DNA from 2 places in the Photobacterium sp. 270122K genome. Region 2 is predicted to be linked to the other one. Evidence: riboswitches for the same ligand, from Rfam matches in the RefSeq annotation. Region 2 holds a riboswitch; the other holds the start of a gene.

Region 1 (5,863 bases), on a different contig from region 2:
GGCAAGAAGACTCGCCAATATTTTCCCAGACAGAAGCCTTGCCCGGTTCTTCGCCTTTGGTCCACCATTTGGCTTCCCAACGCTGGCCATCATGATTGACTTGCTCACCGCCTTGGTAAGCGACACCCTTGTTCCAGCCAAACTCAGCATCACTGATCAATGTCCATTGGTCGGCTGTCGCACTGGGTACATTGTTCTGTGTCCAGTATTTTGCTTGCCAAACCAAGTTATCGTGACTGACTTGATCGCCCGTGTTGTATACCGCACCACCAGTCCATGCTGGGTAGTTACCCGCGTTTGGATCGGTAATGTCACAGTCGCCACCGCCCGTTTCTTCTTTAGGTTCAACCGTGATGCGCATCGCTGCGGTGGCATCTAATGCACCGTCAGACACCAATACCGAAACGTTTTCTTGCGTGATTTCCGATACTGCAGGCGCTTTCAGGCGCAGTGTTGCCGTACCTTGACCAGACAAAATGTCGAACTGTGGTGACACCGTCCAGCTGTACGTCAGAGGTTCGCCGTCTGGATCGCTGGCTTTCGCGTTGATCGAGAACGTTGCTTCTGCTTCAACCGTCAGCGAGGCCGGTAGGGTAACCACTGGCGCTTGGTTGGCTTGTTCCGCATTATTGTTGACCGTTACCGCGTCACGTGCCGTCTGGCCTTCAGTATCCGTGACAACGAGTGCAAACGTGTACTGTGTGTCTTCCGCTGTTACGGGTACGCGAATGGTGGCTTTCGCTTGATCGGCACCAGTAATGACCACGGCTTCACCCGTTGTTTGCGTCCACTGGTAAGTCATGACTTCTTGTTCTGGATCGTAAGATTTAGATCCATCCAGTGTGACATCAATAGGGCCCATCACTGCATGGTCAGCCCCTGCATTCGCGACCGGTGGTTTGTTTTGTGCTGGTGGTGGGGTGATACCACCGTCACCATGGCCTAAACCTTCATGCATTGCGTTCAACAGGTCGCCATTGTCCGCATCAATTTCCCATGAGAATAGGCCGGCTAAGCCACGCTCTTGCACGAACTGGCCTTTTGCTTTAACGGCACGTTCGTCATCGTAGGTGATCAGTTCTTTGGTGGTAGGGTTCCACTTATACGATGCTTCTGCTTGCTCGTCGTAACGGCTTTCCCAGCCATTGCCAGAATGGTTATCGGCAATGTCACGGTAGTCTAGAACACCGTCTTCCCATGTGCCTTTAATCGCACCGGTTGCCTGGCCCGTCATTGGGTTATCACCCGTGATGTTGTGTACGCCTTTCCAGCCACGGCCGTATTTAGGCACACCGACAACTAATTTCTTCGGATCTAAACCTTGTGCCAGCAAGTCGTTAACACCGCGTTCAACCGTGTGTTTTACCGCTGGGTTATGGCTTGCATCGTAAATGCCAGATTGGTGGCCTAAGGTGTTCAAATCAAACGCGCCGAACATGTCATAGTTCATCAGGAAGATGTAATCCATGTATGCTTGCGCGCGGTTGTAATCTACTACGTCAATTTTCTTTACATCGACGCCGATTGCAGAGGTGAGCTCGTAAGTGCGTCCGGTTTCTGCCGATAGCTCATCTAACATGGCACGTAACTCTTTCATCAGTGTCACGTACAATTCGCCATCTTTGTCTTTATCGCCCAGTTCAGGGTTGGCTGCGCCACCGCCTGGGTATTCCCAGTCAATATCCACACCGTCGAAGAACTTCCATGTCTGAAGGAATTCTTTTACCGAGTTCACGAAGACGCGGCGTTTGCTTTCGTCGTGCATGAAGTAAAACGGATCAGACAGCGTCCAGCCACCGATAGACGGCAGGATTTTCAGATCAGGGTAGGCTTGTTTCAGCGCCATCATCTGACCAAAGTTACCACGGTAGGGGTCTTGCCAGTTGTTCACGCCTTCTTGGCCCATCTGAATCGCGGCCCATGGGTCATGGATGGCGACCGCAAAATCAGGTGTGCCCGCACAGGCTTTTTGCAGAGCCGCAAAGCTGCCAGGAATTTGTTTTAGGCTATCGTTAATGCCATCTCCCCCACAGATAGGGGTGAAGCCGTACAGCATGTGAGTCAGGTTTTGTGCTGGGACTTTATTTAATGGGAATTCACGGCCGTAAACACTCCATTCAACAAAGTAAGTGCCGACCACTTTTCCAGAGGTATTGGTGTAAGGCTTGTTATTTTCTTGTAGAGCAGGAGCCAGCGGTGCCAAGTGGCTACCGTCTGTATCGGCAATCGTCAATGTGACAGATTTGCTTTCGCTGCAGCCATCGGCATTACATAACTCAACCGTCATGTCATACACGCCGCCTTTGCTGACATTGAATGTCGCGCTTTTGCTGCTGCCTTTGCCCGTCCAGACGGTTTCGCCGTCAAGCAATACGTTTGCCGTTTGTGCAGCGTCGCCGCTCCATGTCTGCCATGAAACAGTCACAGGGATGTCTTTGTGGCGCGCAACGACGATGTCTTTATAGCTTTGTGCATCACGGTTTAATTCAACCAGTGCGTAAGTGTGTGTGCCCCAATCAAGGTTAGGTGTTCCGGGGGCGGCAGCGTGTGCGCCAGCGGTGGCCAACAGGCTGCCGACAAGCATAGCAATGTGAGACTTTTTCAAATTAGGCTCCGTTTATACAGAAGAAAAAGGCATGCTCACCTGTTGGCGTGTAACAGGGTTTCAGTCAAAAAACAGACCAAGGTGAGACGCGGTTTGTATAATACGAGGTCAACGAAGGAGGAGGCGTGCTCCACTTGAGGCAGTCCCGCTGTCATAGAATAGGGTGGGTTAAAGGCCGATTCCTTAGACCGGAAACTTTGCGTCCTGCATTTTCATGCAGTTTGCCGTTGTCACAAGTATTGGGGATATAAATAGCAGAATGCTTATTTTGTGCAATTTAAAATGTAGATTATGCTGCGCTTAGCGAATACGTAAATATATATTTGTGATGTTGCTTCACGTAATTTAACGCATAAGCGTGTAAGTCATATAAATAGACACGGCCAATAAATAAAAAGCGCCCTATAGGCGCTTTTGTGTATAGAACGGGGTGATACCGCACGCTAATTAGCTAGCCAGCACCATGTCGTTGTCAGGCTTCATCGTGGCGCGACGGTTGACGTCTGCCCACACCATAGGAATAACAATCACAGCTAACGCAAGGTTAGACAGTGGGACCGCGAGCCAGATACCGTCTACACCCATTAGTTTTGGCATGACGTACAAGAAGGGTAGCTGAATCAGCATGTTACCCAGTGATATCATCAGTGCTTTACCACCTTTATCTATCGCCATAAAGTACACGGAAGCCAACGCAAAGAACCCATCCAAGAACATGGCAAACAGGTGCAAGCGAATACCGTTGATCGTCTCTAGTGCAAGCACCGGCTCATTCTGGCTGAACATGCCCACAAGGGTGTTCGGGAAAATATTCAGAAGCGCAATCGCACCAATACCCGTCAGAAGTACCGCTTTGGCAGCAATTACTAATGTGGCTCGAATTTTCTCACCTTGTTTTGCCCCGTAATAATAACTGACCGGCGGTTGCATACCGCTAGCTAAGCCTTCCGCCAGTAGGTAATACATGGTGACCAAATAACCGACAATGGCATATGCCCCGACATGGACTGAACTGCCGTAGCTCATGAACAGTTTATTATGCAGGGCAACCATAAAACTGAAGTAGGCATACATAAATAAACTTGATGCGCCTAATCCAATTGTTTTGATGGCCATGTCCATATTAAAACACAGGTTACGCAGTGTTAATCGCAGTTGGGAATAGCGCGAAAAGAAATACAGGATAGCGACCACCGTAATACTGATTTGCGCAATAATGGTGGCAATGGCAGCACCTTGCAGTGCCCACCCGAAATGTCCGATGAACAGGTAATCCAGCACAATGTTGATCACCGCACCGCTCATCATTAAGCCCGTTGAAAAGTTTGGGCTTTCATCGTTACGGATCAGCATCGGCAGGGCACCGGATGCAATGGTGAAAATAGCGCCCCAACTGAATACTTCGATATACGCGCTGCCCATTGCCAAGGCATCACCCGTGGCCCCTTGTGCAATTAATAGGGTAGGGGCAAGCATGTTGAGCAACACCATCATTAGTAAGCCGGCAAGGCCGATTAAACCCAATGCGGTATACAGCGTTTGTTGTGCTTTACTGGTGTTGTTTTCGCCACGGAAAATGGAGATTAAGCTACCGGCACCCATGCCAACCAGCAGACCCAAGCCTGCTAAAACACCAATCACCGGCCATGCAAGGTTGATCCCTGCTAAGCCTTCATAGCCGATGTAGTGACCAACGAAAATACCATCGATAACCTGGTAGAGGCCGTTCACGAGCATGGCGGCGATAGATGGGATCGCAAAGCGCCAGAACGTTTTGCTGGTGCTGCTGGTATCTATGCTGCTGGATGAAATTTCTTGCATTGTTATTATTCTACTTTGTGAGTTATGAGGGTATTATCGCTATAATCAAGATTGATTGAAGTTGGTATCCATCCGCTTTCCGGATAGGTGTATTGCCAGTGTCTACTGTCACAGCAGGAAAAGTGAAATCATAATGAATTGGACCATTGATCAATTAGACGCCTTTGTCACCGCCGTGCAGCAAGGGTCGTTTTCTGCTGCCGCAAGAAAATTAGGTAAGGCACAGTCACGTGTCAGCACGGCAATCACCAATTTAGAAGTGGATTTAGGTTTCGACTTGTTTGACCGCAGCGCGCGATTACCGGTGCTAACCCCTGCCGGGGAAGACATGTACATTGAGGCACAGGCGGTATTGGCGCAGTGCCAACGCATGTGTTCGCGGGCGATGACGGTCTCGACCGGTGAAGAAACGATGTTCACCGTTGCCATTGATGAAGCGGTGCCCGTCACTGCCTTTGAGATCATGTTTGAAGCGGTCGCACAGGAATTTCCGTTGTTGAAACTGACCATCATTAATGGCTCACAGCAGGACATTGCGCAGTATGCGGCCAGTGGTAAAGCAGATATTGGTGTGTTGTTTCATCAGCACAGTTTGCCAGAGAACCTTGAATTTACCTCGGTGGGTCAGTTTAAACATTCATTGATTGTCTCGCGTGACCATCCGCTCTCGGCCATTGCCGTACCGCAGATTAAGGATCTCACCCAATATCGCCAATTGGTGATCCGTGATCGCTTGGGCATCGGGCAGGCCAAGCCGTTAGCGGCTAACTATTGGCATATCGACAGTTACTACATGATTTCCGCTTTGGTGATCCGTGGTTTAGGCTGGGCATTGGTGCCCGAGCACGTGGCGAAAGAACAATGGTACGCGAATGATTTAGTCGAATTGTCCAGCGAGGCGATCCCTGATCCATTGATGGTTGAAATCGGCATCGTCAAACGCCGAGATAAAGGCATTGGGCCCGTGATGGAATGGATGTACAGCGAGCTGGAAAAAATATTCTAGATCACACGAAAAGGTATTCTTTTTGAGAATAGTGATAAAACCAAATCAGCCTGTTACTGTCCTATAAACGTCGAACAAATTTGTCCTATAACAAGAACAACGAAGAGATCTTTTGTGCTATGCCAGAGTCTTGCATTACCCCTAACTTTGTTCAGCCATTGCCACTGATTTTGGCGGGGCCGATTTTGCGCCAAGTCACCGCGAAACAGATCACGCTGTGGCTGGCAGTGTCACAGCCGTTGGAAGGTGCTGTGCGTGTTTATAAAGAGCCTGCAGATCAGGAACACACGGTGTCATCCGATGCTGCATCTCCTTTTTTCACCGGCGATTTAGCGACAGGCCAACACATTCAGATTGGCCAGCGTGCGTGGATCTATCAAGTGACGTTTGCCGGCGATTTTCCGGTTAATACCCCACTGAGTTATCAGATC
Region 2 (5,863 bases):
GCGCATACACACGACGCTGTTTTAGCCATCCCATGATTGTTTTAGCAATAAGAGGGAACAGGCCCAGTAACACGAGGGAGATCAGCACGGGGGCGGAGACAATGCCCGTCAAGGTGTCGATTTGCCCTAGCTGCGTACCGGCATTGATGTAGATTGCCGTACCCGCGAGCATCCCGATCTGGCTGACGACGTAGAAACGTCGTGTGCTGATCGGTGTTAGTCCCATAAGCAGGTTAACGAGAAAGAACGGGAATATCGGAATGAGTCGCAAGGTAAAGAGGTAAAACGCCCCTTCTTTTTCAATGCCGGTATTAATGGTTGCCAAACGGTGGCCGAAACGTTGCTGTACCCAATCGCGCAAAATATAGCGGCTGAACAGAAAGGCCAAGGTTGCCCCAAGGGTGCTGGCGAAAGAAATCAGCAATAAGCTCCACCAGAAACCAAATAAGGCCGCGCCTAATAAGGTCATGATAACCGCCCCGGGTACTGATAGGGCGGTAATGGTGACATAGAGCGCGAAGAAGATCAGGCTAGACAGCAGTGGGTAGGCCGCAATGGTATCTTGTAAGGCCACCTGTTGGGCTTTCGCTTGGGCTAATGTGAAGTACTGGCCGAGATCAAAGCCTATCCATAAGCCAATTAATGACAGGACAAGGCCTGCCACCATGATTTTTTTTCTGTTCATAGCATACTCCTAGTGTTCATCCTTGGCGGCAGGCTGATCCGCCTGTTGAGCCGCATTAGGTTGAATGGGTAACGAACAAAAACCCTGTTCTGGGACATCAAGCGCGGTATTGAATTTCGCGGAGAGATTTTGAAAGGCAATCAACGCGGTTAACTCAACGATAGCATCTTCATCAAACCCTTGTTTTAACGTAGTAAGCATTTCGTCAGTCACGCGCATTCCTGTGATCGTCATCGCTTCTACGTAGTGCAAAACGGCCTGCTCTTGCGGGGTAAAAAGATCACTGTGTTGCCAATGGGCAAGGGCTTTAATTTTTTCTTCAGAGTCACAGCGTTCTGCCAGTTTCATGCCATTGGCATCCACACAGAAAGCGCAATCATTGAGTTGGGATACACGCACACACACCAAAGAACGCAGCACAGGCGTTAACGGTGAGTGTTTACGGTCAAGATAGCCAAAAAAACCGGCCACTAACCAAAACAGGGTAGGCTTGCGTCCCCACAGCAGGGCAGGGTTAAGCACCTTGCCATAGTGGCGTTGCTGCAGCCAAAGCAGTGGCTTGATCAGAAGGGAGTAGCGGCGTTTAGCTGAAATGCGCAAGGTAACCTCTGTGATTGTCTGAGTGTCAGTGAATGAGCAACCTGATAGGTCATATTACTTGATGATAGCCGTAATATTACCGAAATTATCAGGGAGTTATGACACAAAGACCTTGAGGCTGCTGAATAAATTTCAGAAAAAGAAAAAAAAGCGTCTATGAGTGTGTTAGTTGATGGTTAATTGCACAGTCCGAGAGGTGGGCTGGGCGAGCAATTCGCTTTTTGGGAGCTCAGTGAGCAAAATGTAGCCACAAGCCATAATGGGGATAATGGCGAGCACCATGGTTTTACCAATGTGATAGCTGCGATACCAATATTTGCGTGCGCGAATTTTTAGTGCCAGACCCCATACGAGCAGTGTGACATTCAGCACAGTAACGGCAAGTAACACATCATGCAATGCGTTGACCGGCGCCAATTGCTGGTGGACAAGCAAGATAAGGAGTGCGGGGGGCAGCAGGCTTAACAGGACTAATGCCCGCATGATACGTGGCCATTTACTGAATTTATCTTTGAACATGTGTTCACTTTGCCCAGGAAATGGCTTGGAATATTGCATGGTAGCCCCTTTAACGACATATATATCCAAGGGATGTGAGAGCGGGATATTTACACGAATGGAACAAGTTGCAATGCTATTGATTGAAACGAGATCCTTAACGTCACTTGGATAAAAGCCATTTTACAAGTGAATGTCGGTATTGGAAGAGGGCGAGGGTGTTTCTCAGCAGGTTTGGGAGGTAATTCAATGTTTGGCATTTGTTGACAGTATTTTGTCAATGCAAGACGTGACGGCAGGTTATAATCATAGAAATATAAATAAGAGATCATAAAATCTCTTATTTATATATAACGTGTTTATTTTAGCTTAATTTAGCTAACAGTTCTGAGCGGCGATCTTGTGGGATGACTGACCAGTGGCGACCGCTAATTGCGCCTTCAAGTGCCCATAGCATATCGATACTGACACTGCCTGAGTGGCTGTCTTGTAATGCTTTGTATGCGTTAATCGAACCGGCTTCAAGTAGTTGATCTACCGTGATAATACCGGCTTTCTTTAGCATGCGTTCGTTGGCAAGGCGCAAGTTTGGTAAGTCTTTAATGCGTTCAGGGCCAGCGGTGTTTTTTGATTCTTTATCAACCTGCGCGGCGGCCAGTGAACGCTCTGCTTGTGCGATAATTTGTGTTGTATCCTGCCACCATGCATCCGGAATAGCGTAATGTTTGGTCACGACAGGAAAGCCGCGCTTTTTATAAATATATGGCGTCAGGCCGGCTTGTTTAAATTCTCTTTCATTGGCCGCATTGGCGCGTAAATGCAGTTTGTCATTCACGACAAGTGCAAACATCGTTTCGCCAGAAAATATACCAAATCCGCCAAACATAGAACGTGATTTTACGTTCTCAAAGCGACCAAAAAATAAACGTAGTGAGTCTTTAAGTACTGGTTTGTCCATGCTTTTTCTCGATGATTGTTAATTAGGGTCACCTAACAACGAGCGAGGATTGTAGAATAGCAAAGCATGTTGTTCATTCTGTCAGAGAATAATGAGATTTGCCCTGACATAAATTGCTATATCCATCGGCAACCCCGCTACCATAATCAACAAATAGTGTGTATTTGTTTCTCTTAGGCCGGAGGCTTTGCGTCCCAATCTTTCGAGTGGTTTGCCTTGTTCGTGACAAAAAAGAGAATATCTTAGTTAATAAATTTGACCTTGCTCCCAATTTTAAAAGTGTGATCTTGCTCCCATTATTTGGCGTTATAATCTGCTCGTAGTAGCTTTTTTGTGTCGTTCTTAAGCGTGGTTTCGGCTAAAAATGGGACAAAAAAAGCGAAGGTCCAAGACCTTCGCTTTCGTTGTTCACGGTAAAAAGTCGCTTTTTGCGCGCGCTGAACTTAGTTATTCAGATCGCGGACAGATTTGCGGATCACCAATTCAGGTATCATTTCAAATACCTGTGTGGCATGTGTCTTGTCTTTCACACGCTGCATCAAGATCTCAACCGCACTCTTACCTAGGCGACGCTTAGGCTGGTGGATTGTGGTCAATGGTGGTGAGAAGTACGGCGCCAGGTCGATGTTATCGTAACCGATGATAGAGACATCTTCCGGTACGCGGATGCCTGCTTGCTGGAACGTACTGATCAAACCCATAGCCATGATGTCGTTGAAGCAGAAAATGGCGGTAGGACGAGATTCCATGGCAATGAACGCTTCTGCTGCTTTTACTGCAGACTCACATTCAAAGTCACCTTCCAATAGCCAATCGTCATTCACGGTCAGGCCAGCTTCGTTCATGGCTTTGCGGAAGCCTTTTAGACGTTCACTACAAGCTACTTTTTCACTTTGGCCAGTCAAACAGCCAATGGCTTTATGGCCATGCTCGATGAAGAATTTCGTCGCGACGTAACCGCCAAGCTCAGCATTGTCTTGAATGTTGTCGGTGTGCGGGCTTTCTGGGCCCCAGTCCATAACAACCATCGGTAAATCTTTCTGGCGTTCTAACAGTGTCAGCAACTGTTCATCCAGATCTGAACACATAACCAACAGGCCATCGACACGTTTTTCTGCCAGCATGCGCAAGTAATCACGCTGCTTAACCAAGTTGCCCTCGGTGTTACACAGAATCAGGGTGTAGCCTTCGCCGTACAGGTATTCTTCAACACCGTGAACCACTTCTGCAAAGAAAGGGTTGGTGGATTTTGTGACAAGCATGCCGATGGTACGGGTCGTGTTACATTTTAAGCTACGTGCGACCGCACTCGGGGCGTAATTCAGCTCATCAACCGCGGCAAGTACTTTCTTTTGTGTGGCTTCTGCGACGAAGCGCGTTTTGTTTATCACGTGAGAGACTGTTGTGGTCGATACGCCAGCCATACGTGCAACATCTTTAATCGTTGCCATAGTTATTCTTCTAATAATAAAAGGTCAGAGGACCCAATAATGAAAACTTTACCCAATAGAGCAATGGACTTATGCGTCAATACTGCGAAGTGCATTGCTCTTTTGGGTACAGGGACTAGAAACAGAAAAAGCCGCATCATAAAGCGGCTCCGTTTCGAGCGATTACCAATGTTCGTTTTAATCATCGCATGCAGTTGCATGGTGTAATCGCTTGCGTTCACATTTTACTTACCGTGGCCAAGAGTGCAATCTTTCTTGCTCGAATAACTAAGAATAGTTGATAGTCATCAACATTTGTCCTCTGCATTTAAATAATTTAGCGGTTATTTTTCACCGTTTTTTATTTCTATCTCTTTGATAAGATTAAAAATGACAAAGGGGTGAACTTGCGATTTTTGGCTCTGTTTATGGGGTAACACAAACGTATAATCGTCGCATATTACAATGCTGGTCACGTTAAAATAGTCGACTGAGTGATGGCCTATAACGCATTAAAATGTCGTTTTTGTATGATTTTTTGCCAATTTATTCAGTAGGATAGTGCTTTTTACCAATGTCCCCTTGTTGTTTTAGGGGATTATAGCGGACTCTGTCGGATTCCTTTGATCGTGATCATCGTCTGTTTTATCCAAGCTTGATGAAGCGAAAATCCGTGTGATAATTAAAATAACCCTCGTAAGATAGAACGGACAGTATCATGTCGACAAATAACAAAGCTGGTGTGCGATTTGCTTATATCGCAAGTTTTCTAACACCTTTTACCCTGCTTCTTTCTGGTATCGTTGCGATTATTTATTCAGGCTACAAGCTGAATAAAGGCACTGATGCCGTAAGCTACAGCCACTACTATACGATAATTCGTTCATTTTTCATGTTTTTTACCTTTTTCGTCGTATTGGGTGTAACGGCTGCAACTATGACCGGTATGTTGGCAGGTGCGGAATATTGGGTACATAGTGATATGCTGGATTACGTGTTAGACGTACTGCCATTTGTGGGCGCAGTGATTGCAGTGATTGCGGTTCTCAAATGGTTGTTCCAGTTGATCCGCGGTATGCGTTTGTTGAGCCAGAACAAGGCGATTGACCTATAAAGGCCAATTCTACGTCATGACAAAAACCGGTGCTTGCGCCGGTTTTTTTGTATCTGCCATACTGTCAGTAGCGATACGATAAAGTGTATCGCGGGGAGAACCTATGGTGGTAAAACGCATTGATACCTCAGGCTTGCCGGGCCACTTTTCGTATGATACCCCGCGAAAAATCAGTATGCATGATGATGTGCCGATTTGGCACGACTGTTGTGTGTGCGAGGCGGAACCGTATTGGTTAGCAATATTGGAAGAAGAAAAAGCCTTGTTGGACAAAGAGGATGAAGAATAAGGCAAAGAGGGTCAGTAGGCTAAAACACACCCTGTCGCTTCCTTACGGTCTGCGAGACAGTAGGGCATCCACAGGGTGTGTATTCAAAACAAACGTAGCAGAGGACGATTGAGCAGGGTTATTGCACCGTTTCAAGGAGGTGTTTTAGCTCATTCAACAGTTCGTCTGTTTTTGGATCAGAGGCTTTCATGGCCGCCAAAGTGTCTTGCTGAAGATTTTGCTGCAAGGTAACGAGCGTTGGATCGGTGATCAGGGTTTGACGCTGCTTCGCTAATTGCTGCTTTGCGGC

The links. Region 2 has a riboswitch for cyclic di-GMP ahead of ACSF8W_RS11775 (TfoX/Sxy family DNA transformation protein). Riboswitches for the same ligand answer to the same signal wherever they lie in the genome.
Region 1: it holds a riboswitch for cyclic di-GMP, as region 2 does, so the genes downstream of both, ACSF8W_RS07870 (glycosyl hydrolase family 18 protein) here and ACSF8W_RS11775 (TfoX/Sxy family DNA transformation protein) in region 2, are expected to answer to the same signal.

What each region holds. Positions count from the first base shown of each region.
Region 1 is NZ_JBPOEN010000003.1:389,114-394,976, forward strand. Features, by position in the region: gene ACSF8W_RS07870 (glycosyl hydrolase family 18 protein) at 1-2,584, opposite strand, end outside; cyclic di-GMP riboswitch class I at 2,741-2,841, opposite strand; gene ACSF8W_RS07875 (MATE family efflux transporter) at 3,053-4,426, opposite strand; gene ACSF8W_RS07880 (LysR family transcriptional regulator) at 4,560-5,432, shown strand; gene ACSF8W_RS07885 (alkaline phosphatase D family protein) at 5,552-5,863, shown strand, end outside.
Region 2 is NZ_JBPOEN010000005.1:278,747-284,609, reverse strand. Features, by position in the region: gene ACSF8W_RS11790 (dihydrolipoyl dehydrogenase family protein) at 1-685, opposite strand, end outside; gene ACSF8W_RS11785 (carboxymuconolactone decarboxylase family protein) at 695-1,285, opposite strand; gene ACSF8W_RS11780 (hypothetical protein) at 1,451-1,843, opposite strand; gene ACSF8W_RS11775 (TfoX/Sxy family DNA transformation protein) at 2,148-2,741, opposite strand; cyclic di-GMP riboswitch class I at 2,866-2,967, opposite strand; gene ACSF8W_RS11770 (substrate-binding domain-containing protein) at 3,185-4,192, opposite strand; gene ACSF8W_RS11765 (hypothetical protein) at 4,890-5,285, shown strand; gene ACSF8W_RS11760 (hypothetical protein) at 5,389-5,574, shown strand; gene ACSF8W_RS11755 (hypothetical protein) at 5,693-5,863, opposite strand, start outside.